DNA from 3 places in the Psychrobacter sp. ASPA161_9 genome. Region 1 is predicted to be linked to each of the others. Evidence: predicted binding sites of a transcription regulator. Region 1 holds the regulator's gene; each other region holds the start of a gene.
The links. Region 1 encodes PhoB, which activates phosphate uptake and scavenging genes when phosphate is short. Its sites were predicted from a motif close to TGTCATNAANCTGTCATAA; they were not measured.
Positions count from the first base shown of each region.

Region 1 (10,761 bases):
ATTCTTGTAATGCCATACGCTGTGGAGCGGTCGCGCCAGCACAAATTCCGCCCATCAGCATAGCGGCTTCAATTAACGCGCCAGTTTTGTCACGGTGGATAGCCTCTAAATCTTCTTGTAAAATATTAGCGCTGGCTTCAGCATTAAGATCAAGCATTTGACCAGATACCATGCGCCTAGCGCGCGGAGCAAATACTGCTAATAGCTGGCTGGCGATGTTTGAATCAAAAGGTGCAAAGGTTGGAAGTTCGGCAGTTAACACTTCAAAAGCGAGTGTTTGCAGCACGTCACCAGCCAGTAAAGCAGTGGCTTCGTCAAACACAATATGACAAGTCGGCTGACCACGGCGCAGTTCATCATCGTCCATGCATGGCAGATCGTCATGTACCAGTGAGTAAGTATGCAGCAGCTCTACAGCCAATGCAGCACGGCGGCACATATCATAATCTGAGTCGTTTTCTAACAACGACTCGAAATCAGTACTTATCAAGTGGTCTGTCAGATTTGTAGGGTCAGATGAGGGGTTGTCTACATCGACACTTATATCAATGACACTTATATCAATATCTGTACTAATACTCGCATCGATGCTAACAAAGCTACTGGCTACCAATAAAGGCCGCACCAATTTGCCTTGCCCCGTCATTACATAGCGACAAGCATCATTGAGTGGATTTGGTAAGCTTGCATAGGCAAACAGTACTTCGATATCTTGCGCTAATTGCGCGCGCAACGTGCTATGGAATTGCTCAAAATTGGTAAAAGGCACAAAACGAGGCGCAGAAGAAACAGACATAACTCAACCAACCACCATGTGAATAGAAATAGAAAAGATGTGAATAAAAACGAATAACAAGCTAGTGTAGCATGATAGCTGATACGGCTTGTACGTACACGCTAAGCGCTGTTTTATTTTGGTTACGTATTGGTGATTTAACTTGTAGGTTGAATGTGTTTTTATAAAGTGTTGACTGTAATGTTGATTAATGATGTTAACTGTAAGAATAACCTATAAGCTGACTGATATATAAAACAGGCTTGTCATAAGGAAAATGTCAGCTATTGATTTACTAGGTAGCGGTTCACCAGCTAATAATTTAATAGTGACTTGTGAGTCTGGCATTAGCTTGTGACAGTCGGGGGCATAATCCCCTACACTAAATGACGTCAAAATGGTCTAATGGTACAAAAGCCCCGTAGTTAAGTTACTATTAGGGAATGAACCTGCTACGGATTAAACCTGCGTCTAAATTTACGTTTGATTGAATATATTTATCATTAGACTTATATCGAAGCAAAAAATTAGGATAATAACGATGCGCCATGTCAGTGAGCGCGGGATAATAAAGACATCATCACTGCTCAATTTAGCAAGTTATTCGTTTACAAGCTTGCAAGTTGACAGTATTTTTACTCGTTTTATTAACAGCAACGAGCTATTCATTTTAATTCTAAAACGTAGCTTTTATGATTTGATTTTTATCAAATAGTTTTTATTACATAGCAAGGAGTTTGAAATGGTATATCAAGGAAATCGCATCACGGTGACAATGCTAGAGGATGGCATCGCCAATATGCAGTACAACGCCGAAAATGAGAGCGTGAATAAGTTTGATGCTGAGACCAATAAGCAGTTTACTGAAGCGGTCAGTGCACTTGAAAAGTCTGATGACGTCAAAGGTTTAATCGTCACTTCAAGCAAAGGCGTCTTTATCGCTGGTGCTGACATCACTGAATTCGTCGGCTCATTTAAGAAGCCAGAAAGTGAGATTAAAGAGTGGGTCGTTGGTATTAATGATACTTTTAATCGCTTTGAAGACTTACCGTTCCCGAAAGTAGCTGCTATCAATGGCGCGGCGCTTGGCGGTGGTTGTGAGATGACCTTAGTTTGCGAATATCGCGTCATGAGTGACAAAGCGATTATCGGTTTACCAGAAACTCAACTGGGTATCTTCCCAGGTTTTGGTGGTACGGTTCGTAGTACACGTGTGATTGGTATCGATAATGCTCTTGAATTGATTGCAACTGGTGCACCTAAAAAAGCGCTTGATGCACTAAAATTAGGCCTAGTTGATGCGACAGTACCTGCTGATGACTTGCAAGATGCGGCGATTGACCTAGTCAAAAAATGTATCTCAGGTGAGCTTGATTGGAAAGCGAAGCGTGAAGAGAAACTGGTGCCTGTTAAATTAAATCAGCTTGAGCAAGCGATGGCGTTTAACAGTGCAAAAGGTATGATCTTTGCCAAAGCCAATCCTAAGCAATATCCTGCGCCTGCGCTTGCTATTGAAGCGATTGAAAAGCATGTAAATCTGCCACGTGATAAAGCAATTGAAGTGGAAGCGACTTACTTTGCTAAAGCGGCGAAAACGCCACAAGCAGAAAGCTTAGTTGGTCTATTCTTAAATGATCAATTGGTTAAAAAATTAGCGAAGCAGCACAGCAAGCAAGCACATGACATCAATGAAGCGGCTGTATTGGGCGCTGGTATCATGGGCGGCGGTATCGCTTATCAGGCAGCGAGCAAGGGCTTGCCAATTATTATGAAAGATATCAAGTCTGAGCAATTAGATCTTGGTATGGGCGAAGCCAGCAAGCTACTAGGCAAGATGGTTGATCGCGGTAAAATGACCCCAACCAAAATGGGTGAAACCTTGAGCCGTATCCGTCCAACGCTTAACTATGGTGACTTTGCTGAAACTGACATCGTTATCGAAGCGGTAGTAGAAAATCCAAACGTTAAGCGTGCGGTACTAAAAGAAGTAGAAGGCCTAGTAAAAGACGATTGTATCCTAGCGTCAAACACCTCGACTATTTCTATTACTTTCCTAGCGGAAGCACTTGAGCGTCCAGAAAACTTCGTCGGTATGCACTTCTTTAACCCTGTGAGTCGTATGCCATTGGTCGAGGTCATTCGTGGTGAAAAGTCTTCAGAAGAAGCTATTTCTACTACTGTTGCTTTAGCCTCTAAGATGGGTAAAGTGCCAGTTGTGGTGAATGATTGCCCAGGTTTCTTAGTGAACCGTGTATTGTTCCCATACTTCGGCGCATTTGACTTATTACTTAAGCAAGGCGCTGACTTCGTTCATGTCGATAAAGTTATGGAAAAATTTGGCTGGCCGATGGGTCCTGCTTACCTAATCGACGTCGTCGGTTTAGATACTGGTGTCCATGGTGCAGAAGTCATGGCAGATGGGTATCCTGACCGCATGAAGCCTGATTATAAAGGTGCGATTCAGCATTTATATGAGAACGAGCGTTTAGGTCAGAAAAACGGCGTTGGTTTCTATAAGTATGAAACAGACAAGCGTGGTAAGCCAAAGAAAGTGGCTGACGAAGCGACTTATGAGCTATTAAAAGCGACGACTGATAGCGACAAGCAAACGTTTGAGGATCAAGCGATAATCGACCGCACCATGCTGGCTTTCTGTAATGAGACCGTACGCTGCCTAGAAGACAACATCGTTAGCACGCCATCTGAAGCGGATATGGCGATGATTATGGGCGTTGGTTTCCCGCCATTCCGCGGTGGTCCTTGCCGTTATATCGACCAAATGGGTCTAGATAACTACTTGGCACTGTGTGAAAAGTACGCATACCTTGGCAAAGCCTATGAAGCCCCGCAAAAGATTCGCGACATGGCAGAAGCAGGCGAAACTTTTTACGCAACAGCGTAATAGGCAGTCATTACTAGGATGAAGTGCAGTACGTTTGCTGGCGAAGCGGATAGCAATGGCTATATCGATAGCTTTGACCGCAAACGTACCGTTTTAGTCGGTTCAATGAAAGTTTAATACAGTCAGATTGCATACCAAGATACACATCGTACTGGTAGCGAGATTGACGAGTATAGAGCCAGATTGGATCGACAACACTGACAATAAAAATTGAAAAGGAAGACAGTATGACAACTTTAAGTCCAAAAGACGTGGTCATCGTAGATGGCGTACGCTCAGCGATGGGTAAAACTAAAAACGGTATGTTCCGTCACGTCCGCGCTGATAGCATATCTGCTGAGCTAGTACGTGCATTGGTTGAGCGTAACGACTTTGACCCACGTGACGTTGAAGACATCATTTGGGGCTGTGTCAACCAAACCCTAGAGCAAGGTTTGAATATCGGTCGTAACATCGGTCTGCTGGCTGGTATTCCAAAAACAGCGGGCGGCCAAACAGTCAACCGTCTATGTGGTTCTTCTATGCAGGCGCTACACACTGCTGCAGCTCAAATCATGACCAACCAAGGTGAGGTTTTCATCATCGGTGGTGTTGAGCACATGGGCCACGTAGGTATGATGCATGGTGTTGATCTAAACCCTGAAGCGTCAAAGCATTATGCAAAAGCCTCAAACATGATGGGCTTGACTGCGGAAATGCTTGGTCGTATGAACAACATCACCCGCGAAGAGCAAGATGCTTTTGGTCTTGAATCTCATCGCCGTGCATGGGCTGCGACCACTGAAGGTCGTTTTGACAATGAAATCATCGGTATCGAAGGTCATGATGCGACTGGTCGTCTGCAACTATGTACCGTTGATGAAGTAATTCGCCCAGATGCAACGATGGAGCAAATGCAAAAGCTACGTCCAGCTTTTGATCCTAAAGGCGGTACAGTGACTGCTGCTACCTCATCTGCATTATCTGATGGTGCGTCAGCAATGTTAGTGATGAGCGCACAAAAAGCCAAAGATCTAGGTCTTAAACCTCGTGCTCGTATTCGTAGCATGGCAGTCGCTGGTTGTGATGCGGCTATCATGGGTTACGGTCCTGTACCTGCCACGAACAAAGCACTTAAGCGTGCTGGCATGAGCATCGATGATATGCAAACCATCGAGCTAAACGAAGCATTCGCAGCGCAAGGCTTGTCAGTCCTTAAAGCCTTGAACTTGACGGACAAGCAAGACATCGTCAATATCAACGGTGGCGCAATTGCGCTAGGCCATCCACTAGGCTGTTCGGGTGCTCGTATCACGGTTACCTTGTTAAATGCCATGGAGCAGTCTGATACAGAAATTGGTCTAGCGACGATGTGTATCGGTCTTGGTCAAGGCATCGCTACGATTATTGAGCGTGTTTAATTTTCTAAACTTGTAGTAGCTTTGCAAGATTTCAGCATTTTAGAAGAAGTCTCCAGTCAGATGATTGGAGGCTTTTTTATTGGTAAATAATAATGAAGCCTCTATGACACAACGTTCGTAAGTTGTTAATAAAGAGGATGGTCATTGACGCATTGAACGAAATATGACTAAATAAGAGTATATCTAATAATTATAAACTAACAATTTAGTCTGCAGCGACCTGCTGCAAGCGTACAAGGAGTGTACCTAACATGGCCACTATGATTACCGATCGTACCTACCGCATTGCCCGCGAAAACACGCAAGCAATGCTTATTGATGTACAAGAGCGTCTAACGCCACATATCTACGATCACGAGAACATCGTCAAAAAAATATCAACATTAATTAAAGGTCTACAGGCTCTTGGTATTCCTATTATGCTCAATGAGCAATATAAAAAAGGGCTCGGTGATACGTTGCCTGAGATTTTTGAGCTTTTAGAAGGTGATAACGCTAAAAGTTTTGAAAAAGTTACGTTTAGTGCTTGCGACAACGATGATTCATGGCATTATTTAGCACAACAAAATCGTAGTATCGTTCTACTATTTGGCGTTGAGACGCATGTGTGTGTCATGCAGACGGCGTTAGATTTACTAGATAATGGCATGCAACCAGTAATCGTTGGCGATGCTGTAGGGTCACGCTTCCCGTACGACAAAAAACAAGCCATACGGCGTATTCGCCGCGCAGGTGGGGTCATTACTACTGTTGAAACTGTCTTGTTTGAGCTATGTCGCACTAGTAAAGATCCGGCCTTTAAGACCATTAGTAATCTGATTAAGTAGCTAATTATTATTAAAGATAACTATTATTAAATGAGCTATATAATGAATTGCCTAATCAGATGTTATTCAACATAAAATAGATAAATATAAGGCACAACGAATGAATAGGGTGACGCAGTACGGTTTAAAACCTCTCTTAGCAGTTGCATTCTCATTGATGATGATACAGCCGGTGATGGCTGCCAGCCCTATTAGTAGTGGAAATAAGCTGGCGCTGGATGCAAAAAAACAGATCGGAGTGACAGTTAGCTATGATCCTGCCTATCGTCAAATGGACTTTCCACGCGGCGATGTGCCAATGGATACGGGCATAAGTACCGATGTAATTGTGCGCGCTTATCGTTTACAAAATATAGATTTACAGCAGCTAGTTAATCACGACATGAAGTCAAGTTGGTCGGAATATCCAAAGACTTGGGGCCTAAAATCACCAGATAAGAATATTGATCATCGCCGTGTGACCAACCTCGAAGTGTTTTTTGATAATCATGGTAAATCACTATCTATCACTGATAAAGACAGTTTTTTGGCAGGAGACATTGTGACATGGCGACTACCAGACGGCAATTTGCCGCATATTGGTATCGTCTCAGATAAGAAGGCCGCCGATGGTACGCCGCTAATTATTCATAACATCGGAAGCGGTACTCAAGAAGAGAATATCCTTTTTGCTTATCCTATTACTAAGCACTTTCGTTATTAACGTAGACGATAACTTTAGTATGACGTTCTCGGAAAGCACAGTAAATCTATAAGAAAAATAAAACCCAGTCAATAGCAATAAATACTTGCTACTGACTGGGTTTTTTAGTGGTATTTTATTTGTCAGTATTGGCCATACCTAACAGCTGACCCATTTGTACCAAACTATTAGCCATCATGTTATCTTGCCAGTCAGCTTTTGCAGCTTTGGGCAATATGACAATAGCGGTTGAACCTAAATAAAAGCGGCCAAGTTCATCACCTTTTTCAAGTTTCATGTCATGATCAGCTTCTTGAATATCATCGGTTCGCGTAATTTTGCCTGTCGCTACGGTCTCGATACCGGCGACAATCATGGCTCCGACCATTACAACTGCTGCTTTACCGTATGCCGTATCGAACATACAAACCAAGCGCTCATTACGCGCAAACAAGTCAGGAATATTGGCGGCAGTGGTAGTATTGACTGAAAACAGTGTGCCAGGCACATAGCGAGTTTTAGTCAAAGTTCCCGCAAATGGCATGTGTACGCGGTGATAGTTGCTAGGAGCTAGATAGACAGTAGCAAAGCTACCATCAGCGAAATAGCTGCCATCTTCACTATCGGCAAGTAGCTGTCCGATGTCGTAGTATCGACCCTTAGCCTGTAGCATTTTGTGGTCTTCTATCTGACCGAGCTGGGAAATTATGCCATCAGCAGGACTTACGATGCCATGCGCGGTAGTATCGATAGCACGGGCATCGTCTTTGAGCTCACGGGTAAAAAAGTCATTAAAGCTTTCGTAAGCGTTGAGGCTCTGGCGTTCATATTCATCCAGCTTTACGTTATAAGCTTTGGCAAAGCTACGAATAAAGGCGCGTTTAACTATTGGATGACGACTGGCGGCTAAACGTCCGGCCACTTTGCTGATCTTTTGCTGCGGTACAAACTGCTGGATAGTGGTAAATAAAGTCATAACGGGTTACCAGAATAATAATTAAGATGAGAAGATAGAGCTGGAAAATAATAAGAAGTGTTTGTATTTTATCATGGTCAGCACTCAATCGTATGACCATAATTGTTTAAGGAGGTAATCTATGAAAGCACTTATTCAGCGGGTAAATCGTGCTAGTGTTACAGTTGATGAATGTTGTATAGGCTCAATTGAGCACGGAATAGTGGCATATATTGGCTTAGGGCATGACGATAACTTGCAGAATGCAAAGCGGATGATCGATAAAATCCTAACTTATCGTATTTTTGATAATCATGATGATCCAGCTAAGTATGGCAAGCTAGATTTAAACGTGCAGCAGGTAGGCGGCGAGTTGTTGTTGGTACCGCAGTTTACTTTGATGGCGAAGACAGTCAAAGGCCGTCGCCCTGATTTTGGCGGCGCGATGGCACCTGATGCAGCACAAGTACTGTTTGAGCAATTAGTCGCTTATGCTAAGACCCAATATCCTGATATTGCAACTGGTGAGTTTGCTGCTGATATGCAGGTCGAAAGTATCAATGATGGGCCGCTAAACTTTTTATTAGAAATAGTATAAGGTATTAAAGCGTGTACTCATTTTTATTACCATTTTTAAAATGAGGACACGCCCTAGAAGTTTAAAACGCGAATGTCATCAAACTGTCATAATTAATCCGTTTAATAAGCAGACATTAGTGAATGTTTATCGCCTTTTTTGCACCCTAAATTTCCGTACCATATAGCTTTTACCAATGCTTAATAATAAGGTTGTCGTATGTATAATGAGCAGATTTTGATTGTCGAAGATGAACCAGCGATTCGTGAGATGGTTGTGATGACATTGGAGATGGCCGGATTTGATAGTTTGCAGGCAGCTGATGTCTCAGAAGCGCATCAACAAGTGGTGGATCATCGTCCTGCGCTGATCTTATTAGACTGGATGTTACCCGGAGATAAAAGCGGCATTGATTTTTGTCGCATGCTCAAAAGTGATGAATTGCTCGCTGAGATACCGGTCATTATGTTGACGGCCAAAAGTGAAGAGGATAGTAAGGTTCATGGCCTTGATGCTGGTGCTGATGACTATATGACCAAGCCCTTTTCAACACGTGAATTAATCTCAAGAATTAAAGCGGTATTGCGTCGTAGTAGTGCGCTGAGTGCTGATAAGCCTATCGAAATAGGTAAACTGAGCCTAGACCCCAAAGGCCAACGCGTTATGGCTAACGATAAGGTCGTTGATATTGGTCCAACAGAATATAGGCTGTTGGCGTTTTTTATGAGCCATCCAGAGCGTGCTTATACGCGGACACAATTGCTAGATCAGGTTTGGGGCGGTAATGTCTATATTGAAGATCGGACCATTGATGTACACATCAGGCGTTTACGTAAATTATTGAAGCCCCACGACTGCGATACTTTAATTCAAACCGTTCGTGGTACGGGTTATCGGTTCTCTAGTCTCATTGAAAAAGTATAACCATTTTAAAAAACGGCACGTGAATCATAACGCAGTAGATAGTGGTAAGGATAATGAATTATATGATAACGCCTACGGAAAACGAGCAACAAAGTAAGCAAGAAAAGGGAAAGCAAGAGCAAGTTGCTCAGCAAGAAGTAATGGGTCAACTTAAGAAAATCAGAAGCTCACTACGGGCACTACAAGATGCAGTAATTTTGCTGAATGATGATGATAGTCTGGAGTGGTGGAATCAGGCCGCAGAGGATTTGCTATTACTGCAAGCAGCCGATCAGGGCAAGAGCATTTTTGACTTCATTACCGTACCTGAATTTCGTCAGTACTATCAGACGATGACCACACCTAACGATGGGGTTCATATGGCGTCATGGCGAGACCCTAAGCGTTATTTGAAATGTGAGCTCACGCCTTTTGGTGACGAGAAGTTATTGATTATTTATGATGTGACTCGCTTGCATCATTTAGAGGAGATGCGCCGCGATTTTGTGGCAAATGTCTCGCATGAGCTCAGAACACCACTAACAGTGCTCATGGGCTATCTCGAAAACTTTTCAGATCAGCCCGACATGCCATCGCAGTGGCGGCGCGGTTTTGAGCTGATGACCCAGCAGACTGCACGGATGAATAGAATTGTTAATGACTTATTGCTGCTCTCTCGAATCGAAATCGAAGAAACCCATGAGCTGAATTATATCGATATGACCAAGCTACTGACTCATATCTATGATGACGCGCAGGCCTATAACCAAGAATATAATCATAGCATTCACCTGCAGATAGACACCTATGATGGATTGTATGGGTCAGAGATGTACTTAAATAGTGCCTTATCTAACTTGGTGATTAACGCCATTAAGTACACGCCAAAAGGTGGCAATATAGCCATTAGCTGGACTAGAACCTCAGACGGCTGCCGCTTCGCCGTCGAAGATAATGGCATTGGTATAGCGCCGCAGCATATTACGCGCTTGACGGAGCGCTTCTATCGCATTGATAGTGGTCGCAGTCGTGCCACAGGCGGGACCGGGTTGGGACTAGCGATTGTGAAACACGTCTTGTATCAATATGATGCCAACTTGCAAATTGAGTCGATGGAAGGCAAAGGCTCGACTTTTAGTGCAGTATTCCCAGCTGCCCATGTTCGGTCAGCGCCTACGGACTGATACTACAGTCGATCTCTACCATGTGTAAGCAGCCGTTAGTATTGGCCAGTTTTACACACCTATGCGCGCTAATCTTTTTGCAAAAATGGGTAGGGGTTAACTGCGCTACCATTGATATAAATACCGTAATGCACATGTGGCGGTGTGCCTTTTGCATTGCCACTGTCGCCGACATAGCCAATGATATCGCCAGCATCAACCCAGTCATTAGGTGAGATGTCGGCATAATCTTCTAAATGCGCATAATAATGTCCTGCGCCGCCAGGACCTACGATGACGACTACTTTCCCACCTAAATTATTTTCACCAACTTTTCTGACAATACCTTGCGTCGTTGCCTGTATTGGCGTGCCTCGCGGTGCAAAAATATCAATACCTTCATGCGTACGGCCTTGGCTACGTGCAGCGCCCCATGTATCAGTTAGATGCTGTTCTGGTAGCGGACTGGGTAGGCTGTTTTCTGTGGGCAGTTCTTGTTGTAATAAGCTAAGTTGTTGCCATTTCGCTACTACAAACGACTGTGTTTGTTGGCTGATGCTCGGTAGTAGTTTGTCGA
Region 1 is NZ_JBEFNI010000012.1:35,317-46,077, reverse strand. It holds gene ACTQ9S_RS12840 (polyprenyl synthetase family protein) at 1-796, opposite strand, end outside; gene fadB (fatty acid oxidation complex subunit alpha FadB) at 1,518-3,677, shown strand; gene fadA (acetyl-CoA C-acyltransferase FadA) at 3,905-5,077, shown strand; gene ACTQ9S_RS12825 (isochorismatase family protein) at 5,329-5,904, shown strand; gene ACTQ9S_RS12820 (DUF1287 domain-containing protein) at 6,005-6,607, shown strand; gene asd (archaetidylserine decarboxylase) at 6,723-7,562, opposite strand; gene dtd (D-aminoacyl-tRNA deacylase) at 7,684-8,139, shown strand; gene phoB (phosphate regulon transcriptional regulator PhoB) at 8,338-9,042, shown strand; gene phoR (phosphate regulon sensor histidine kinase PhoR) at 9,105-10,205, shown strand; gene ACTQ9S_RS12795 (M23 family metallopeptidase) at 10,274-10,761, opposite strand, start outside.

Region 2 (10,761 bases), on a different contig from region 1:
AAAATAGGCATTTGCACCATGCCTTGGAAACCTTCAACGAAGAGCGTAAATAAAATCCAAAACAACCAAAATAAGCCAAAAAACATCGCTGACATCGCGAAGCCTAAACCAAGCTTGTTGGCCCAGCGCCGTTTGTTATAAAGGCGCTTGTTATAACGACCTTCAAAACTGTTTTTAATAGGTAAGCCATTATTGATTGCGTCGATTGCGCTGTTTGCATTAGTCGCGTTGTTAGAAGGCATAGAACTTGTTTCCCATATTTTTATCAATACCAATAACCATCGAAATTTACCGAGGAAATCGAACTGCTATCGATTGCCTGCTTTTTGATCCATGCGCATAAGCATGAGTTTAGCCAAAGACAGCACAATGAAAGTGATGACAAATAGGATTAAGCCTAAATGTAATAACGACGCCAGATGTAGCTCACTAGAGGCTTCTGCAAATTCATTGGCAAGGGCTGAGGTAATGGTAACCCCAGAAGTAAATAGACTGGGACTGATATTAAAGGCGTTGCCGATGAGGAATGTCACGGCCATGGTCTCGCCAAGGGCACGACCCAGTCCTAAGATGACACCACCAACGACACCAGCTTTGGTATAGGGCAAGATAATCTTAAACATGACTTCCCATGTCGTCGCACCCATGCCATAAGCCGATTCTTTTAATAAATCCGGTACCACGGAAAAGACATCACGCATGGTGGCCGCGATAAAAGGAATAATCATGATGGCAAGTACGAGTGAAGCGGTAAACATGCCGAGTCCCATTGGCGCACCCGTAAATAGCTTACCGATGATAGGCAGTGGACCGACGTGTTCAATAAACCACGGCTGAATGTGATCGCCAAAAAAAGGCGCAAATACAAACAAACCCCACATACCGTAAATGATAGAGGGGATACCTGCCAGTAGCTCAATAGCGATACCGAGGGGCTTTTTTAAGAAGTTTGGGCACATCTCAGTCAAAAATATCGCGATACCAAAGCTGACTGGCACGGCAATTAAAATAGCGATAAACGAAGTGACCAGCGTGCCATATATAGGCGCTAACGCACCGTACTCATTGGCAACCGTATCCCAGTTATTACTGGTATAAAAGCCGAGACCAAATGTTTGAATACTTGGCCAAGCTCCAATGATTAAAGAGACTAAAATGCCGCCCAATGATAAGAGAACGAGGATGGCAAAAGCCTTAGTTGCATTGACGAATAGCGCGTCGTAACGTTTTTGTTTAGCCAGTTGGGACCTTAGGTCATTCATAAGTGTCTCAGCATTAAATAGGGTTAAATCAAAAGATTCAAAAAAATTAATCAGGTCTTATCACAGCAAACTAAATCTTATTAAGTAGCGCTATCGATATGCATTGTCGGCTCTACTTATAAATTTACTGTGATAAAACCTCTTAAACAACTACCGGAGAATAATTGTTTAAGAGGGTAATTCGAGAATCATTACCGGGTTTTTAAAAACTATTGAGCTGGTTTGTAGACGGGTTGACCATCGCTGCCTTTGACTTCATTCCACTGCGCTTTAAAGAGCGCAACGGCGGTATCAGAGAAAGGAACATAATCAAGCGCCATGGCACTATCATCGCCTTGAGTGTAAGCCCAATCGAAGAAGTTCAACACGCCAGCCACTTGCTGCGGATTCTCTGGCTGCTTATGCACTAAGATAAAGGTCGCCGCTGCGATTGGCCATGCTTGCTCAGTCTCAGAGTTGGTGATGACTTTATAAAAGCCTGCTTGCTGTGACCAGTCGATATCACCTGCTGCTGCAAAGGTCTCAGCAGATGGCTGCACGAAGTTGCCAGCCGCATTTTTCAATGCAGCATGTGACATATTATTTTGCTTGGCGTAAGCGTACTCAACGTAGCCGATAGAGTTTTTCATACGATTGACGTAACTTGATACGCCCTCGTTACCTTTACCACCTGCGCCCGTGGCAGAGGTTGGCCACTTGACGGTTTTATCAACACCGACGCTATCTTTCCAGTCAGTTGAAACTTTGGCCAGATAATCCGTAAAGTTAAACGTTGTGCCTGAACCGTCCGAGCGGAACACGGTAGTAATGGCGGCATCAGGAAGCGTTAAGTCTGGATTCATGGCTTTAATTGCTGGGTCATTCCAGTTGCTGATCTTACCCAGATAGATATCTGCTAACGTTGTGCCGTCCAATTTTAACTGGCCTGGCTCTATGCCATCGATGTTTACAATCGGTACTACGCCACCGATAACGGTCGGAAACTGAATAAGTCCTGCTGCATCCAACTCTTCAGGTGTCATCGGTGCATCAGAAGCGCCAAAGTCTACCGTTTTTGATTGAATTTGTTTGATGCCGCCTGAGGAGCCGATTGATTGGTAATTCACTTGACCACCAGTCGCGGCATTGTAGTCATAAGACCATTTAGCATAAATAGGTTGCGGGAACGAAGCACCTGCACCAGTGATGTTCATGGCGATGTTTTCAGCAGATTTAAAATCGGTCGCTGACGAGGAGGTTGTTTTGTTAGTTGTTTCTGTGCTGGTTACGGCGCTACTGCTATCAGTAGCTGACTCTGCGGTGTCGGTTGATTTATTACAAGCTGTGAGTATTAAAGTGCAACTAACGGCGACTGCTAATAACGAATAACGCATGTAAGACTCCTAAAGTTTGACAACAGTGCAAAATGTACTTCCTGTGAGATGTGTCGTAGTTTGCCAAGCTTTGATGACAGTTTGATGACAATAAGAAATTTATCTTATTAGCAGTGAAATTTTAGATTGGTCGTTATAAGTTAATGACTATATAAAATGACTATATAAAAGGTTGAATTAAAATAGTTGTAAGTTGGAGTTTTAGTTCAGTAAGCGCAGATGAGAAAGAGGCAGATTTGCTTGAGCGTTAACACTTCTTGCCCATCTACTACAAAAAAACAATATCGTAAGCTGGGCGAAGCATATTAATGTATAGCTTGTTTTTTTCTATATTAATTATGATGTTAGGCTGTATTTAATATCTGACAGTAGCTTGACAGTTGACCAAATAACGGATTATTTGAGTCAATTTTCTTGATATTAATAAGCGAATTTGTCTCCGTTGATAGGAGACTGTAAAGAAATAGGAAGTTGCCAATAAAAAGTTACTAAGGATTTATAAGCTAAGAACAATTAAGGAAAAATAACCTCAATACTTTTTAAGATTTTAATAATTAACAGAACGTTAATTAATATTGAATAGATGGATGAATAGCAATATCTCATCTGGAAACTATCATCATCCGCCAGCGAGAAGCCAGCATGTCTACTTTGACGTTAACGATTAATAAGCAGGATTATCAGCTTGATAATCTCGATCCGCGCACGACATTGCTCGATGTCTGCCGCCAACATCTACAAATCACTGGACCCAAAAAAGGCTGTGACCACGGTCAATGTGGCGCCTGTACCATCCTCATTAACGGTGAGCGCGTGAATTCATGTTTGACGCTAGCGGTCATGCACGATGGCGATGAGATTACGACGATTGAGGGTATTGGATTGCCTGAGTCGTTATCTGAGTTGCAGCAAGCTTTTAAAGATCATGACGCTTTCCAGTGTGGTTACTGTACCCCTGGGCAGATTTGTTCAGCGACGGCACTGATAGAAGAGGTCAAACAAAACTGGCCAAGCCACGTTACTATTGACCTGCAAAATCCTGATGGGCTGTTAGTACAAGAAATCGCTGAGCGTATGAGTGGCAACATTTGTCGCTGTTCCGCTTATCCCAATATTATTAAAGCCATCTCTCAAGTATTAGAGCGCCAAGTAGCCGACAAATCTACAACGTCTGTAAGTAATTCAGTACAAGGCTCAGAAGTAACTGGTATTTGGTCGCCGCCGCCAAGTGAGGCGCAGCTAGGTAACAAGTCGTCGAATAATAAGACTGCCAATAGCACATCAGGAGGCCGCTCATGAAACGCTTTGAATATATTCGTGCCCTTGAACCGCAGCAAGCGGTTATGTTTGCTACTCCTAAAGAAGCCTCATTTATCGCAGGCGGTACCAACCTCTTAGATTTAATGAAGCTAGAGATTGAAACGCCAACTAAATTAGTTGATGTAACGCGCTTAGAATTACAACAGATAGAAACGACTGATAACGGCGGATTGCGTATCGGTACGCTGGTCAGCAATAGTGATTTAGCTGCCCATCCTGATGTCATTGCAAGTTATCCGGTATTGTCTCGCGCCATATTGGCAGGGGCGACTGGACAGCTACGCAATAAAGCCACGACTGGCGGTAACTTTTTACAGCGTACTCGTTGCTATTATTTTTATCAGACGGACAGCGCCTGTAACAAGCGTAATCCGGGCTCAGGTTGCCCCGCTATTGAGGGTGAAAATCGCACTCTAGCTATCTTAGGTACGAGCGACGCTTGTATTGCTCAGCATCCATCGGATATGGCTGTGGCGATGCGTTTGCTAGATGCCACCATTGAAACGGTAAAAGCTGACGGCTCAACTCGTAAGATTGAGGTCAAAGATTTTTATTGTTTGCCAAAAGATACGCCGCATATCGAAAACGTTTTAGAGTCAGGCGAGCTTATTACTCATGTGGTTCTGCCAGCGCCTATCAAGGGTATGCACACTTATGACAAAGTGCGTGACCGTGCCTCTTACGCGTTTGCCTTAGTATCTTGTGCAGCAGTAATAGACGTTGATGATAGCGGTAATTTGGCAACCGTGCGCTTAGCATTCGGCGGTATCGGTACTAAGCCATGGCGCAATGAGGCAGTCGAAGCATTATTGACTGACACTGATGGCAATGATGATGTTATTACGCAGGCGGCGGATTTATTATTAAAAGATGCCAAGGGTAGTGGTCAAAACGATTTCAAGATACCACTGATACGTCGCTTATTGAAACAAGTTATTCAGCGCGCATTAGCGGGCAAGGGAGCATAATCATGTCATTATTGGACTCAGTACTTCCAGCAGAATCGACCAAAAAAATGACCATGGATAAGCCTGTCGAAACCTTATTTGACAAAACGGCAAGCAAACTGGTTGGTAAACCCATTAATCGCGTTGATGGCTCATTAAAGGTCAGTGGTCAAGCGCCTTATTCAGCAGAGATTCATCTAGAAAACCAAGTCTATGGCGTCTTGGTTGGGGCAACTATTGCTAAGGGCACAGTAGATAGTATCGACAGTAGCTCTATAGAGGATATTCCCGGGATTATCAAAGTGGTGACTGATCCTGAGCATTTTTTACGTAATTCACAGCAAGGCGGTGCAAAAAAAGCACCCAAGCAAGGCGCGAGCGAGATTTTCTACCATGGTCAGCCGATAGCGGTGGTGATTGCCGAAACCTTTGAGGCGGCAACAGAAGGCGCAAATGCTATCAAAGTGACCTATAAAGACGAAACTGACAAAGCTGCTGTCGACTTTACCAAAGAGCTGCCCAATGCTCATGATGTTAATGAAAAAGAAGGTTCAGATAAAAACTCTGAACAAGGCGATCCAGAACAAGGATTGGCTGATGCTGCGGTAACTGTTGATCGCGTGTATCATACCCCAAGCCAAAACAGTGCCGCTATGGAGCCACATGTGACATTGGCATATTGGGAAGATGACAAGCTCATTATGTACACATCTAACCAGATGATAGCGTCTTGCAAACAGCAAGTCATGGATGCCTTGGATTTAAAGAAAGATCAAGTGCAATTGATTGCTTATTATGTCGGTGGCGGTTTTGGCAGCAAACTGGGCATCGCTCCAGAGTCAATTGCGGCAGCGATTGCAGCAAAAGAGCTTGGTCGTCCAGTGCTGATTACTATGACTCGCCCACAGGTAATGGAAGCAACGGTAAGGCGCTCAAACACCCGTCAGCGTATCGCTATTGGCTGCGATGAAAACGGTCTTATCAATACCATGATTCACGATACGGTGACTAGTAATTTACCTGAAGAAGGGTTTTTTGAGCCAACAGCATTGTCTACCCAGTATTTATATCGTGGTGAGAACCGCCGAGTAAACTACCAACAAGTAGATATGAACCAAGTATTATCAGGCTCGATGCGTGCGCCGGGCGAGGCTGTTGGTATGATTGCGGTTGAATGTGCCATGGACGAGCTGGCCTCGCAGTTGGATATTGATCCTATTGAGCTGCGCCGCCGTAATGAACCTAAAAATGACCCCAGTCAGGACATTCCGTTCTCATCGCGTAAGCTCATTGCCTGCATGGAACAAGGCGCTGAGCAGTTTGGTTGGGAGCAACGTAATGCCAAACCTGCCAGTCAGCTAGAGGGCGATTGGTGGATAGGCACAGGTATGGCAGCATCTGCTCGTGGTAACCAATTACAGCCTTCTGAAGCTCGGGCCACCTTGCAGGTAGATAGCTCAAAAGAGCTTGGTGTGAAAGCCATTATTGAAACTGACATGACTGACATTGGTACCGGCTCTTATACGGTATTCTCCCAAGTCGCTGCGGATCTATTGGGGCTGCCTATTGATCATATTGAAATGAAGTTGGGCGATAGTGATTTACCGGCTGCATCAGGATCGGGTGGTAGTTGGGGTGCTGCTAGTGCAGGTAGTAGCGTCTATCTAGCCTGTGAGCAACTGCGTGAGATGATTGCAGATAAGGTAGGTCTTTATCCTGATACCATCCAGTTAGACAGTGGCCAAATCAAGCAAACAGGCGAGCATGAGCCTAGCGTGACAGAAGTTGCTCTCGAAGCTGCGCTCGAAATGGGTAAGGAAAAAGCTACAGGTTTGGCTAAAAAAGTACCGGGCTTGACGGATAAGCTTTCTGGACTAACAGAGAAGGCAACGGACTTAGCAGATAAAGTGGCTGAAAAAACTGGCTTACCAATTTCAAAAGCTAAGCCGGAAGAATATGATTTTGACAATTCTCAATCTTATGCGTTGGCAGATATCATCGCTAAATACGAAGATCAAAAAGTCAGTGCCAAAGGTCAAATCAAACCCGGTAAAAATGGTAAGAAATACCGCCAATCCTCGTATGGTGCCAACTTCGCTGAAGTTGCTGTACATAGAGTCACTGGTGAGATTCGCGTCAAACGTATGACTGGTGCATTCGCAGCAGGGCGTATCTTAAACCATAAAACGGCTACCTCGCAGTGCTATGGCGGTATGATATTCGGTATTGGTTCTGCCTTGATGGAAGAGGTCATCCATGACAAGCGTGACGGTCGCCTATGCAACCATGACCTTGCTGAATACCATGTTCCTGTCAATGCCGATGTACCGCAGCTCGATGTTATTTTGGTAGAAGAAGACGATCCCTATACCAACCCTATGCATATTAAAGGGATTGGTGAAACAGCAATTTCCGGTGCGGCTTCTGCCATTGCGAATGCTATTTATAATGCAGTTGGCGTCAGAGTTTATGACTTTCCGATTACGCTTGATAAACTGCTCGCTGAGATGCCAGAGTAATTTTAAATACGAGTGTCGTTTTAATAGAAGTTTTTGCATTAAAGAAACCCGCTTAATTAGCGGGTTTTTACAACCTAACTGTTTATAACATAAGCAAGTTATAACATAAGCAAAACAAGAGGCGTTATGAATCAAATCGCTGACATTCTTAAGCTGGCACGCGAGGCTCAGCAACAAAGCGTTGATGCTGTACTGGCAACGGTGGTTCGTACTGAAGGTTCAGCATATCGTCGTGCTGGCGCTATGATGCTTATATGCGCAGATGGACGCTCGGTCGGAATGATAAGTGGTGGCTGCCTTGAGCCGCATATTATCAAACGTGCTTTTTGGCTTACTCGTAATGGCGCTAACGTGCAAGTTTATCAAACGGGCGATGATATTGAATACACTGAAAATGGCGAAGCAAAGGAAGCTGCTAAAGAAGAGACGTCCAGAGACGATTTTTTAAATGTTGATTTCCATGATGAGCCAGACCTTGATTTAGACGAGTTAAGTTTTGGATTGGGCTGTAATGGGCGGGTGCATGTATTATTTGAGCGCTTAGCAACTGCGACGCCGTTGTTAGATATCATTAGTCAGGTTCGACATACTCAGCAGCCCATCACGATAGCCACATTAATTCGTTCTACTAATCGCCAAAATTCAAATTCTGAACTGCAAATCGGTATGCGCATTAATCTGGATGATTATACCGAGTCAGGACAAATTACGACTATAGGCGCTAATGGCATTGGCACTAATTGTATTGATACTAATAGCAGCTTAAATCAAGCTGGGTTTGATGTTTCAAATACTCTTATCAATACGGTTGAAAATTTAGCACAGTATGAGCTTGGTGATAAAAATGCCGAATACGTCGTTGTGAAGAATGATGACCATGATGACAACGCTAATTTAGCGACAGAGTGGTTGATACAACGACTAGAGCCACAAATCCGTCTGCTGATTTGCGGGGCAGGTAATGATGTCATGCCGCTGGTCACCATGGCAAAATTGCAAGATTGGCATGTAACCGTCGTGGACAGTCGTGCACAATATGCTACGCGCCTGCGTTTTCCGCAAGCAGATGAAGTGATGACGCTATCGTTAGAAAATACTGAAACCTTACTCAAACTTAGCGATAATGCTGCCGTCGCTTTGATGTCGCATAGCCTTAGCCAAGATCGCGCTCGCCTTGCTGTATTACTAGCGCATGCCAATCATTGTAAGTACCTTGGGCAATTGGGGCCGCGCTATCGTACCGAGCGTCTGATTGAAGAAATCAGTGCTACTAACGTCAATCATGCGAAGTTATCTGCTGGCATAAGTAAATTACATTATCCTATTGGCTATAAATTAGGTGGCGATGGGCCTGAAGTGCTAGCACTGGGTATCATGGCAGAGATAAATGCGGTCATGCATGAACAAACGCCACTAGCTAAATGTGTAGATTTAGCAAATAGTGATATAGCTACAATGAGTCACGCATGATGACTCAAAACCATGCCGTTATTATTTTGGCAAGTGGTCTTAGTCAGCGTTTGGGTCAAGCGAAGCAACTCCTCAGCAAAGATGGCGAGCCATTAATCCGCTATATGACCAAGCTTGCATTAGCGACCCAGCCGCAAGCCATTATTATTGTCATTCCTGATGATAGTCCATCAATAGTCAGTGCGATTACCGAGTTAGCTACTCAGCATGCCATTGTTAACACGGTAATGAATCCAATACCCAAAATGGGTATGGCGCATAGTTTATATCTGGGTATTAAAGCGTTAAATCGTTTGGATAGTGCCGATAGCTGCGATAGCTTATTAATCAATCGAGTATTAATCATGGGCGTTGATCAAATTTTACTCGATGAGGAGCATTTGCTAACCTTGCTAGCAGGTACACAGACGGTGGTTGCAAGTGGCTATAGTAGTTTGGAAAATTGGAGCAACTGGCAGGATTTAGATGAGAAAGCTGTTATTGATAAGAAAAATGCTATTGATGAGACAACCGCTACTGAAACCCTTAAAAAGGATATCGTTGGACTGCCTTTAGCAATTGATTATAAGCTACTAAGACAATGGCAAGCATCGCTAACAGGGGATAAGGGTCTGCGTCACTTGATTAGAGGACTGCCTCCTAGTCAAATAAGTACCGTGAATAACCATCAGCTCAGCTATGACATTGACACGCCTGAGCAACTCACTCATGCTAGAGCGCAGAGATGGCTTGATAGAGTCGATTTAATTTAAAAGTAATATAGTGCTACTGATATAAATTTTTCTGGCTTGCTGTGCCTACGCAGACAGAGGCTGCAAAAAAAATTATATCAGTAGCACGTTATAATAAGTGTAACTTCCGTATTTTGAACTGATTATCGTTGAAATCTTTTTGCCTTCTAGTTTTTAACCTATTGTCCCACTACTATAAATAAAAAGAGTAACCCTTTATGATTACCATGGAAGAATTGCAGTCAGCGATAAAGCTGCGCGTAGAAAAATATAACAATAAAGACTTTCCTCTACAACAAAGAGCAATCGATACTTGCAAGCTACTGGACAGCCGCAATCAAATACTGGCGCAAGATATTAAATCGCTTTTTGATGTTCCAAGACAAAACCTATCCGCGATGGATGGCTATGCGATTGCTCAAGGCAGTGTGCTATCGACAGACAGCACGATTGAAATCATTGGCGAGTCACAAGCGGGCAGTGCTTACACTGGTGAGTTAGCAGCAGGACAAGGCGTGCGTATTTTCACAGGCGCAGTCGTGCCAGATAGCTGTGATACGGTCATTATGCAAGAGAATACAAATTTTGCGGAAATAAAAGACACGCTCGATAAATCTCAGCCTTATGCTATAACGCTCACACAAACCACTCAAATCGATAGCAATATTCGTCGACAAGGCGAAGAGATAGAATCAGGTGAAGCCGTCTTAAAAGTAGGCAAACGTATTAATCCTGCTGATATTAGCTTACTTGCCAATTTAGGCATTAGCCAAGTGAAGCTATTTGAACCACTTATCGTAGGGGTGCTCGCGACCGGTGATGAACTCGTTGCTGTTGGTGATGAGCTCACAAGCTTAGCGCAGATATATAACTCCAATACCCCAACTCTTAAAACCTTGCTGACAGACTTGCCGATTACCATTCGTGATTATGGCATTATCCCTGATGATTTGGATAAGACGACTGCCGCTGTCAACGAAGCCATGCAAGACTGTGACGTACTGATTTCTACAGCTGGCGTGTCGGTGGGAGATTATGATTTTTTGACCACAGTGATTGAGCAGCTCGGGCAGATTAACCATTACAAAGTAGCGATGAAACCTGGTAAGCCCTTCGTGTTTGGTGAGTTATTTGGTGAA
Region 2 is NZ_JBEFNI010000015.1:690-11,450, reverse strand. It holds gene pstA (phosphate ABC transporter permease PstA) at 1-242, opposite strand, end outside; gene pstC (phosphate ABC transporter permease subunit PstC) at 309-1,262, opposite strand; gene pstS (phosphate ABC transporter substrate-binding protein PstS) at 1,472-2,635, opposite strand; gene ACTQ9S_RS13475 (2Fe-2S iron-sulfur cluster-binding protein) at 3,278-3,934, shown strand; gene ACTQ9S_RS13470 (FAD binding domain-containing protein) at 3,931-4,923, shown strand; gene ACTQ9S_RS13465 (molybdopterin cofactor-binding domain-containing protein) at 4,926-7,421, shown strand; gene ACTQ9S_RS13460 (XdhC family protein) at 7,548-8,891, shown strand; gene ACTQ9S_RS13455 (NTP transferase domain-containing protein) at 8,888-9,643, shown strand; gene ACTQ9S_RS13450 (molybdopterin molybdotransferase MoeA) at 9,841-10,761, shown strand, end outside.
Region 2: the regulator PhoB is predicted to act here: its motif matches at 2,707-2,725, upstream of pstS (phosphate ABC transporter substrate-binding protein PstS).

Region 3 (10,761 bases), on a different contig from region 1:
GTATTATATAGATTTACAACTGGCTGTCAAATAGTATTTGACCTTTTATTCCATATTTTTTGCATTATCACTTAATAATTCGACAAGCAATTGTTTTAATTGGCTTTATATTTTTACAAATATGAAGCTATTTTAGTTATTCAGACTATTTAGCGGCTACTAATGCATGCTCGATATCAGCTTTCATTGATTCAGGCTTGGTCGTTGGTGCATAGCGATCGATTACCTGTCCATTATGACCGATTAAAAACTTAGTAAAGTTCCATTTGATACCATCTGTGAGTACCCCACCCTTTTGCTCTTTTAGCCATTCAAAGATAGGATGAGCATGGTCACCATTGACATCTATCTTGGCCATCATAGGAAAGGTCACGCCATAGTTCTTTTGACAGAACGCACCAATTTCGTCATTAGTGCCTGGATCTTGACTACCAAATTGATTACAAGGAAAACCGATGATCATTAGCCCCTGATCTTTATACTGCTGGTAAAGTGCTTCTAGACCCTCGAACTGAGGCGTAAAGCCACACTTGCTAGCAGTATTGACCAGTAGCAACACTTTATCTTGGTAGTCAGAAAACGCTTGCTGCGTACCATCTACACGCTCAGCCGTAAAATCATAAATAGTGCTCATCAGCTATCCTTGTTTTAATCACTTACTTGAATGGTGCAAAATGTAGTCGTCTTAACAGTACTTATTCTACTTGTCTGCTTCGTCCAAATCGATAGCAACTGAGTTGATGCAATAGCGCATGCCTGTCGTTTCACTTGGCCCATCTGGGAATACGTGACCTAAATGTGCACCGCAGTTGCTACATGTGACTTCTGTACGAGTCATGCCCAATGAATTATCAACATGCTCTTCAATAGCACTGTTATCGATCCCTTGATCGAAACTTGGCCAACCGCAGCTAGCATCAAACTTGCTCGCAGAGTCAAACAAATTAGCACCGCAGCCTTTACAACGATAGATACCTTTATCCTCAGTATCATTGTAAACGCCAGTAAATGGACGTTCTGTACCCTTCTCGCGCATTACGTGATATTCATCGGCGCTCAGGCGTTCTTTCCAGTCAGCTTCAGTTAACTGGCTGATCTCTTCTTTGCTAAGTTGATTGTCTTGCATGGTTTATCCTTAATTTGAGTATTTATTATCTAGTCTGCCAATCATTATCTAGTCTGTTAATAAAGTACTATTGCGAACACTTTAAGAGACTAATCTAACGTTCTTTATCTGTTGGTTATAAGCCAGTTATTCAAGGCAAGTATCTAAAACCCGCTGCCCGTATTTGTTAATGTATGTATGTGTGTAGTACTCAGCATAGTAAATAAATAAGATATAGCAATTCACCATGATTACACAATAAATCCTTCTCTACATTTACCAAATCTACACGTAGAAATGCGAGCTGTGAGGTAAACACTAATAAGCTAGTTAAAACTTTAATAACATCATGATTATAAAGAATATAACAACCCTATGTGACGATTAGAACCTGTGTCATTTCCAGTTTATTTAATGCAGATTACTAATTTCTATGTTAGCTATGATGATATTTATAATCTTATTGAAACTACCATTACATTCTCACTTAACTTAATGCAAGAATAACTTGCATTATCAATTGTTAAAAAACTTGCATCCATGTAAATAATGCAATAATATCTTGCAATAGACACAGTGAAAATATAATTCCATACCAATTAAAATCTTAATTTATTAAAAACACCTAATTAGAGTCATTAAAACAGCTCTAACAAAATAGAAGGCTGGGACGATTATGAGTGATACTAAGGACAAGCTGACACAAGCCGAACGTTTAGTACAGTTGCGTCGAGATAAGGGTCTTACTGCTGAGCAATTGGCTCAAGCGATGACTGAAGCTGGTGCAAAAGTTAGTCGCGGCGCGATCTCCAATTGGGAGCGTGGCACTAACGGTATCGTCTCATCCAAACTGCCAACTCTCGCACGTATCTTGGGATGTAGCGAAGGTTACTTACTTCGTGGCGACCTAAAGAATGACGACAAGAATCAAGACACCATTAACAACGATAGACCAGCTAGCCTATTAGATACTCAAGCCAGTCATCAGCCATCTTATAATTCACAAGAAAAAACTGTCAGTAAGCAAGCTAACAGCGCAATACAATCAACAGACCAGCAAGCAGACTCAAAAAATAAAATAACTACAGGTAGTAATACTATGACATCACTAAAAAAATCTACTAAATTACAAAACGTTTGCTACGACATCCGTGGACCATTGCTACAAACAGCGACTAAGATGGAAGCAGAAGGTCAGCGTATTTTAAAACTAAACATTGGTAACCCTGCTCCCTTCGGACTTAGCGCACCACATGAAATCCTGCGTGATGTAGCAATGAACTTGCCTGAAGCCACTGGATATTCAGACTCGCAAGGTATTTTTTCGGCACGTAAAGCTGTACTGCAATATTACCAATCAAAAGGCCTGCTATCTGCCGTAGACGTGCGTGATGTCTATTTAGGTAATGGCGTTTCTGAGCTGATCGTCATGACTATGCAGGCGTTGATGAATGATGGTGATGAGGTTTTGATTCCGATGCCAGATTATCCATTATGGACAGCAGCAACCAATCTCGCTGGCGGTACAGCAGTGCATTATCGCTGTAATGAAGAAGACAACTGGCATCCTGATATTGAAGATATCAAATCAAAGATTACTAGCAAGACCAAAGGCATTGTCGTCATCAATCCTAATAACCCTACGGGTGCGCTTTATTCAGATGAAGTCCTCAAACAAATCATTGAAGTTGCCATTGAGCATGACTTGGTCATTATGGCAGATGAGATTTATGATCGCGTGCTTTATGACGACATGGTGCATACGCCAATGAGCACCTTGTCTGATGAGGTTCTTATTTTATCGTATAACGGACTATCTAAATCGCATCGGATTGCAGGCTTTCGCGCTGGCTGGATGATGGTTTCTGGTAAAAAACAACATGCCAGCGATTTTATTGAAGGCTTGGACATGCTTGCGTCCATGCGCCTATGCTCAAACGTCACAGGACAGTATGCAATTCAGACCGCGATGGGTGGCTATCAAAGTATGAAAGAATTAACTTCAGAAAAAGGACGTTTACATAAGCAACGCGAAATGGCTGTTTCACGTCTTAATGCTATCAAAGGCATTTCTTGCACCATGCCTCAAGGCGCATTTTACTGCTTTCCAAAGATGGATCCTGCCGTTTATCCTATAGAGGATGACATGCAGTTTATGATGGAGCTGCTACTAGAGGAAAAAGTATTAATGGTGCAAGGTACTGGCTTTAACTGGGATGCACCTGATCATTTCCGCGTGGTGTTCTTGCCCAACCTGCATGATTTAGAAGACGCTATGGAGCGCTTAGATCGCTTCTTTGCCAAAAAACGCCAGCAATTCGGTACTGCTTAAATCTAGGGTATGTGATCATCTAGATCGTGAGGCTTAAAATGGCTAATTGATGTCACGCTCTAAATACTCAGCTTTAACTTGAATACAAAAAAACGCTTATCTGCAAAATACGGATAAGCGTTTTTTATTGTGTTTACCTAACTCATAAAGTCTGATTTACCAACTTTACAACCTTAGCATTAAAAGATGTTGACCAATACGATATAACTGATTGCAGACATTGAAGCCGCTGCAGGAAGAGTAACGATCCAAGCCAGACCAATCGGCTTCATGAGTTTCCAGTTGGTATCTCTATTAACAATACCAATACCCAGTACCGCACCTACTAAGGTATGGGTGCTCGATACTGGCAGACCCATCGTCGATGCACCCATAACTACAGCAGCGGCAGCCAATTCAGCTGAGAAACCAGAAGCAGGATGCATTTTTGCCAAATTTGTACCCACTGTTTGGATAACTTCTTTACCAATGAACCAAAGACCAACAATAAGTGCCACACCAAAGGTCAGCATCACAGCAGGTGGTACCGCAGCTTCTGTGGAAATGCTATTAGTACGAATCACATCCATGATCGCTGCAAATGGACCGACAGCGTTAGCGATATCATTTGAACCATGACTAAATGCAAAGGCTGATGCGGTAAAGACCTGCATCCAGCTAAACATAATAAACGTCGCTTTGGTCAAGTCTTCTTTATGTTTACCACGGATACTCTTGGTATAGATAAAGGTCGCGAGCCACACCAACGCCGCTATCATCCCCATGATTAAAAAACCCTGCAGGGTCGTCAAGCCGTTATTGACGTTTTTCAAGCCTTTAAAGACGACTAGAGAAGTCATTACTGCGCCACCTGCAGCGGCAATAATAGGTACCCATTGTTTGAGTGCTTTTAGCGTGTCAAGGTTACTGCGCTCGTTTTCAATTTCATAAAGCCGTTTATAATAATCGGTTTCTAATTCTTCAACGATACAATCATCATCTTTGTAGATTTCTTGGTCACGTAACATCGCTGAAGTATAAGCGAGTTGCTCTGATTCTGTTAGAGCGTCTAAAAACTTTTTATGATTTTGCTTTAAGGTTTTTTTGTTGCCTTTGAGTGTCGCAATGTGCGCCTCTGTTTTATCATTATATTCAATGATGTTTTTCTTAATCCGTCCATATAGGAGGTAGGACAGAACACCACCTAGTAGCGGCGACAATACCCAAGAGATAGCAATAGTTCCAACGGTTCCCCAATCTACCGTTGATAGCGCCATCTCAGTACCGCCCAGAGTGATGCCAAGGACAATGGAACTACCAACAACCCCACCGATAATGGAGTGCGTCGTTGAAACTGGTAAGCCTTTACGCGTAGCAAACAACAGCCAAAATGCAGCAGCAATCAAAGCTGAAAGCATGACATAGATGAACTGATTGGGCGTGACACTCAGACCATCTAAATCGACAATTCCGCTTCGAATAGTATCGGTCACTTCACCACCAGCAAGTACTGCCCCCGACACTTCAAATATCGCTGCCACACATAACGCTTGCGGGATAGTCAAGGTGCCAGAACCTACTGAGGTACCAAAAGAGTTGGCGACATCATTACCACCGATATTGAATGCCATGAAGACACCAAAAGCCGTCGCAACAATGAATAGCGTTGTCTGTTGACGCAGGGTGTAATCGAATCCCCACCATAAAAAATAGCTGGTCATCGCAATCAGTAAAATAGCAAAAAATAGATTGATTCTCATATTGCCAACTGGTTTGGTCGGCTCTGTAGAACTGCTGCTAATACCCATAAATTAATACGCCTTGCGTAAGCTGATTGAAAATACTTGCGATTGATAACATTGCAACGCATAACACTATCTATGTCAGAGGAGGATTAAAGTCATAACATCATATGCGCGACATGGTTCTTTTGAATACTGTTTTGAAGCACTGCTTTAAGTACTTTTTTAGAAATTTATTGGCTTGTAGATTTTTATCGATTTTTTGTCATTATATTGACTTTTTCACGTTATAAACGTGCGATAGAAATTAGAGCGTCTAACATACTACTAAGCCGCAAGGTATAACGCTAAATCATTTGATTAAAGCATCTTGCGGCTTAAATATTCACTCATGATAGCTATGTTCATGATACTGTCAATTTTAACAACTTAATTATTGCTATTAAATAAGGCTAATAACCCATTTGTAATATAACTTTGCGCTGAAATTAGCAGATTGCTTATTCAGCCATTGCGAGCACGTGCCTATTATATTAAATAATTGAACATAATGCATACTGATACTATAAGATTTGTAACCGAAGATATTTGCATCAGCTGTCTTTATAATGCCTTATTTTTGCTTAGGCTAAATAAGAGTATATAGAGTCTTCAGTTATTGTTGGCCCTATTATCAATATTCACAGTGAATTGTCAAAGAAAACATATGAAGTATTAATATCAAAATGTTTTAAACTCAATCACTTTTCAATTGATTTGCAATAATACTATCGTACTTAATGTAATATCTATGAGCGGGATTTTAGTTGTGAAATAGCATGGTCTAGTACCTCTAAACGCGCACGACGCTTTTCATTAGTTGCAATCACGCACCATGGTGTATCGATTGTATTAGTACGTGCCAGCATATCAGCCGCTGCCTGCACATAGTCTGACCATTTATCACGGTTGCGCCAATCATCATCAGTTAGTTTAAATTGCTTATGCGGGGTCTCGCGGCGATCTTCAAAACGTTTTAACTGCTCTTCTTTATCTATAGCAAGCCAGTACTTTATAACAATCGTTCCTGCTACTGTTAGGTCTGCTTCAAAACGATTAATTTCATTATAGGCTCGCTGCCAAACTGCCTCGTCTGTTAACGCCTCGACACGCTCCACCAATACTCGTCCATACCAAGTACGATCAAAGATAGCGATACGGCTTATACGATCAGTCTGCTCATTTGGCAGACTCGTCCAAAATCGCCACAAATATGGGTGCTGCAACTCATATAACATCGGTGCGCCAATATTATAAACTTGGTACTCACGTGGATCGAGTGGTGCAACCAGCCTTTTGATAGCGCCGCCCTTGCCAGCAGCATCCATTCCTTCAAAGGCAAATACCACATGACGACCCTCGCGTGCACGTAGTAACTCTGCAAGCTTGGCCTGCTTCTTCAAAAGTTGCTTATTATAGTCTGACTTATCCACATCTGGATCATCAATATCTATAAGCTTCTCAGGTATCTTGACAGGTACAAAGTTCCTAGATTCAGGGTTTTTAGATGCAAAGTTCTGATTGCTGTTATCGCTATTTTCGCTGTTGTTATTAATGTTATTAGTGTTGTTTTCGTTAGCATTAGTGGGTTTATCAGCCATTCCATCGGTAATTTCGTCAGTCTTGTCATCATCTGCAGGCACGCTACTCGCAAGCGCCATCTGCATAGCTTGCAATACTTCATGACAAAATTCAGTAGCGGCCTGCGACTTATCACTACCATCAATAATTACCCAGTCATCTTGTTGCCTTAATAACGCAGCTGCAACATGATTAAACTGCGCTAATATCTCGGTATCACTCCAATCAATTTGATATAAAAACTGTGGGTCGGCCTCTTTATCCTTTAGACGTGCCTGCAAGGTATCCACATCAACATGAAACCAGCATTTAAGTATCTTGGTTTGGTTCGCCGCTAGATCACGCTCAAATATCTGCAACTTAATCAGCTGCTGCTGCAAATAATCTTGCCATTTAGCAATAGGTAGCATTTGATGTTTATCTGAATCATTGTAGTTAATAGCTTTATGCTTAGAGCACTTATCTTTGGAATGTTTACTTTTATTACGCGTTGATTTTTTAATATCCTCATCCTGAATGGCTACGGTTGCCATATGCATCACGTTATATAGCAGGTCAGCATACCAGTTGCCAAAATAAACCATGACATCACCATGACGCGGCATGGCCTTTGTATGAGCTTGCCAAATAGGTTGGTATTTGAGAGGCGGGTGACCAATCGTTGCTTCAACTTTTAATAATCGCGGATCGACCCATTGTCGCAATTGCTTGACGGCAGTGCCCTTGCCTGCCTGCTCCATCCCATTGACGAGCACCAGCAATCCAGTTGGTTTATTGACGGTTGGCGGCGTTTGTTGTCGGGTCGCTCGCAAGGCGTATTGTGCAGTCACCAATGCCAACCTAAGCCCATCCTTATCCATCAAAAACTGACTCAATGGATTGAGAGTCAAACGCTGATCTATCACTTGCTTGCTCATTTGATTGTTTACTGCTTTTAGCTTCTGATCTTTAGATTGCTCTTTATGCTGAACAGGGTCTTGTTTATTATTAGACATATTTTAATTCCATTTTATTTTTATAAGCGCTTTTATTAATTATTACTGTTTAATAATAATAGCATCCGTTTGAGCAGGAAATAACAGTGCTATGTAACAGTTTGACATTTGTATTCTGCGTTAATTTCTTTTAAGGTAATATATTACGTTAGCGATGCTATTTACGACTATTTATAACTTTAAAATAAAAGCCATTTCCATTTAAAAAATACACATTTACCTATACAGGACGGATTGCTATGTCTGCTTTATCTGAATTACAACAGCATTTAACGCGTTATTGGGCATTACCTTATCACGATGATGAAGCATTACATGCTAAGCTTAATGACGTACAAGCATGGCAACGTGCGCGTATTCAACGCACCCATTCAGAGCTATTTGAGCAGCCAAACAACAAGCCAATGGCAAGCTATTTTCTCACTAAATTATATGGAGGTGAGGAGTTTAAGCTATTGGCCAAACAACTAGAGCGTATTCTTCCAAAAGCGAAAAAGCTTGAGCGACTTGCCAAAGAGTCCGTCTTAGAGACTGGTACTATGGCGGTACAGGCAGCTATTTTAGCGATTGAACTGGATATGCACTTGGCGCAATGGTTGATAGAGCAAGATCTACCAGTCAATGAAGAGAATATGCTTAAAGCTTACCGCGCTGTTAATGAAGCAGATGAACGCCGTGTTCAGATTAACAATCTTAAAGAAGTCTGTTACCGTACCGACAAATATCTCAACTCATTTATGTTACGTAAGGCTTTTTCTTTTGCTAAAGGCACGGCATATAGTCGTGGCTATCAGCCGTTATACGACTTTATCGATGCAGGTTTTACAGCGATGAAACCTCTCAAAAGTGTGGCTAGTTTTATTGAACCATTCTGCGAGCGCGAACTGAAAATTATCGATCAAGTTCACAATACTGATAGTGACGGCAACGTTGACGTATTTGCTGTATCATAGGCTAAAATAGGCACTGAATTGGGCATTTTGCGCGCACAATATTGGTCAATAACTATTGATCATTTAAGTGCTAGCAAAATGCTTTTACATTTGGAAAGATAATAATTATTATTAAATAATTGTCACTACCAAATAGACATAAAAATAAGCCACAGGATAATTCTATGACCGACACCTTAAAAAAGACCAATCACAAGTTCACTACAAACGGCCATATCCAAGATAAATTAGTCAAAGATAGTATTGCTCATACTAAAAACATTAGCTCGAAGGCTCAAGCTCGCCAGAACCCTACTCACAATACATCGATTAATAATTCAGTATCAAATAGTACAGTCACAGCAAATACCAATAATAGCGACTTCACGCAAGTACAAGATTTACCGACAGGAACGCCGCAAGGTCAGCAAACTACTATGCCAAACAATAATGAAATGAGTAAAACTTCAGCGCAGTCCTCAAATACACAAGCGGCAAAGCAAGCTGCCTTTAACCAACGTGATGATATTAATAACCCACATACGCCTGATACCGATGGTGCAGAAGAGACTCACTTCGGTTATAAAACTGTTAATAAAGCTGAAAAACAAGCGCGCGTGGCTGACGTGTTCACTTCGGTTGCCAAAAAATACGACATCATGAACGATTTGATGTCTTTTGGTATTCATCGTCTTTGGAAGCGCTTTGCCATTAGCTTGTCTGGCGTACGTGCTGGTCAGCATGTACTCGATATTGCTGGTGGTACTGGTGATTTGGCCAAAGTCTTTAGCCGCGAAGTCGGTCGTAATGGTCATGTGGTCTTATCAGATATCAACGCAGCCATGCTTGAAGTTGGTCGTGAGCGCTTGATTAACGCTGGTTGCAACAACGTTGACTTCGTCCTTGCCAATGCCGAAACGCTTGCTCCATTCGAAGATGAGAGCTTTGATTTATTGACGATCAGCTTCGGTCTACGCAATGTCACCGATAAAGATTCGGCATTACGTTCAATGTACCGTGTACTAAAGCCAGGCGGTCGTTTATTAATTTTAGAGTTCTCAAAGCCTATCTTTGAGCCGTTATCTAAAGCTTATGATTTGTACTCTTTTACTGCCTTACCTCTTATGGGCAAGCTTGTGGCTAACGATGCTGAAAGCTATCAGTACTTAGCAGAGTCAATTCGTATGCATCCTGACCAGCAAACTTTGAAGCAAATGATGGAACAAGCTGGCTTTGAAAATTGTGATTACCATAATTTAACGGCCGGTATTGTTGCTGTGCATAGAGGTTTTAAGGCATAGCAAATGCTGTTCAATAGAACTCAACACTAAAACCAGTGCTGACAATGCTGCAACATGACTATAATCATTTTAAATATGTGAGAGTATTATGCTAACGGTATTACTTTTGGCAAGTGCCGAAAAGCTCATTAATATGGCTATTGCTAGCGATGAGATTACTCAAGCTGGTCTTGTACCGCTTGCTGGTAAAGTGCTGCGGTTAAATATGGTGATGCCTAAGATACAATTAGATATTCTATTCAACCATGAGCATCTGCGTTTTGAGCCTATTACTGCTAATAGTGTGTTTGAACCACGTGGACAAAGCGTTGGCAGAAATTCTGACGAGCGTCAGCAAGCAGATATACATATGGGGCGTATTGGTCATAGTAGCCCAGACTGCACTATCAACGTTGAAAATCCTGCACAGCTACTCAACTTGATGCGCGGCGCTGAAGGCAATCTGCCCATTGATGGCGACTACCAGGTTTTGATGCAGCTCAAACAACTGGTTGCTGGATTTGATCCTGATATCGCCGGTCAGCTCGAGCCTTTCATTGGCAAACCAATGGCCAGCCAGTTACAGCTACTTATATCTCATCTTAAAGGCAGCTTTCGCCATACTGCCAAGCGTGCCTTTGATGATGTGAGTGATTGGGCAAATGATGTGGCGGGCAATAGCGCCCCTGACCCTGCCGAAAAAGCAGAAGCGGATAGTCTCAAACAGCAAATCCTTAAGCTGCGGGCTGATGTCGAGCGCGAAGAGGCACGGCTAG
Region 3 is NZ_JBEFNI010000003.1:308,583-319,343, forward strand. It holds gene ACTQ9S_RS05855 (glutathione peroxidase) at 146-634, opposite strand; gene msrB (peptide-methionine (R)-S-oxide reductase MsrB) at 701-1,126, opposite strand; gene ACTQ9S_RS05865 (aminotransferase class I/II-fold pyridoxal phosphate-dependent enzyme) at 1,782-3,437, shown strand; gene ACTQ9S_RS05870 (inorganic phosphate transporter) at 3,617-5,224, opposite strand; gene ACTQ9S_RS05875 (ATPase) at 5,947-7,695, opposite strand; gene ACTQ9S_RS05880 (FFLEELY motif protein) at 8,013-8,726, shown strand; gene ubiE (bifunctional demethylmenaquinone methyltransferase/2-methoxy-6-polyprenyl-1,4-benzoquinol methylase UbiE) at 8,891-10,006, shown strand; gene ACTQ9S_RS05890 (ubiquinone biosynthesis accessory factor UbiJ) at 10,095-10,761, shown strand, end outside.
Region 3: the regulator PhoB is predicted to act here: its motif matches at 5,422-5,440, upstream of ACTQ9S_RS05870 (inorganic phosphate transporter).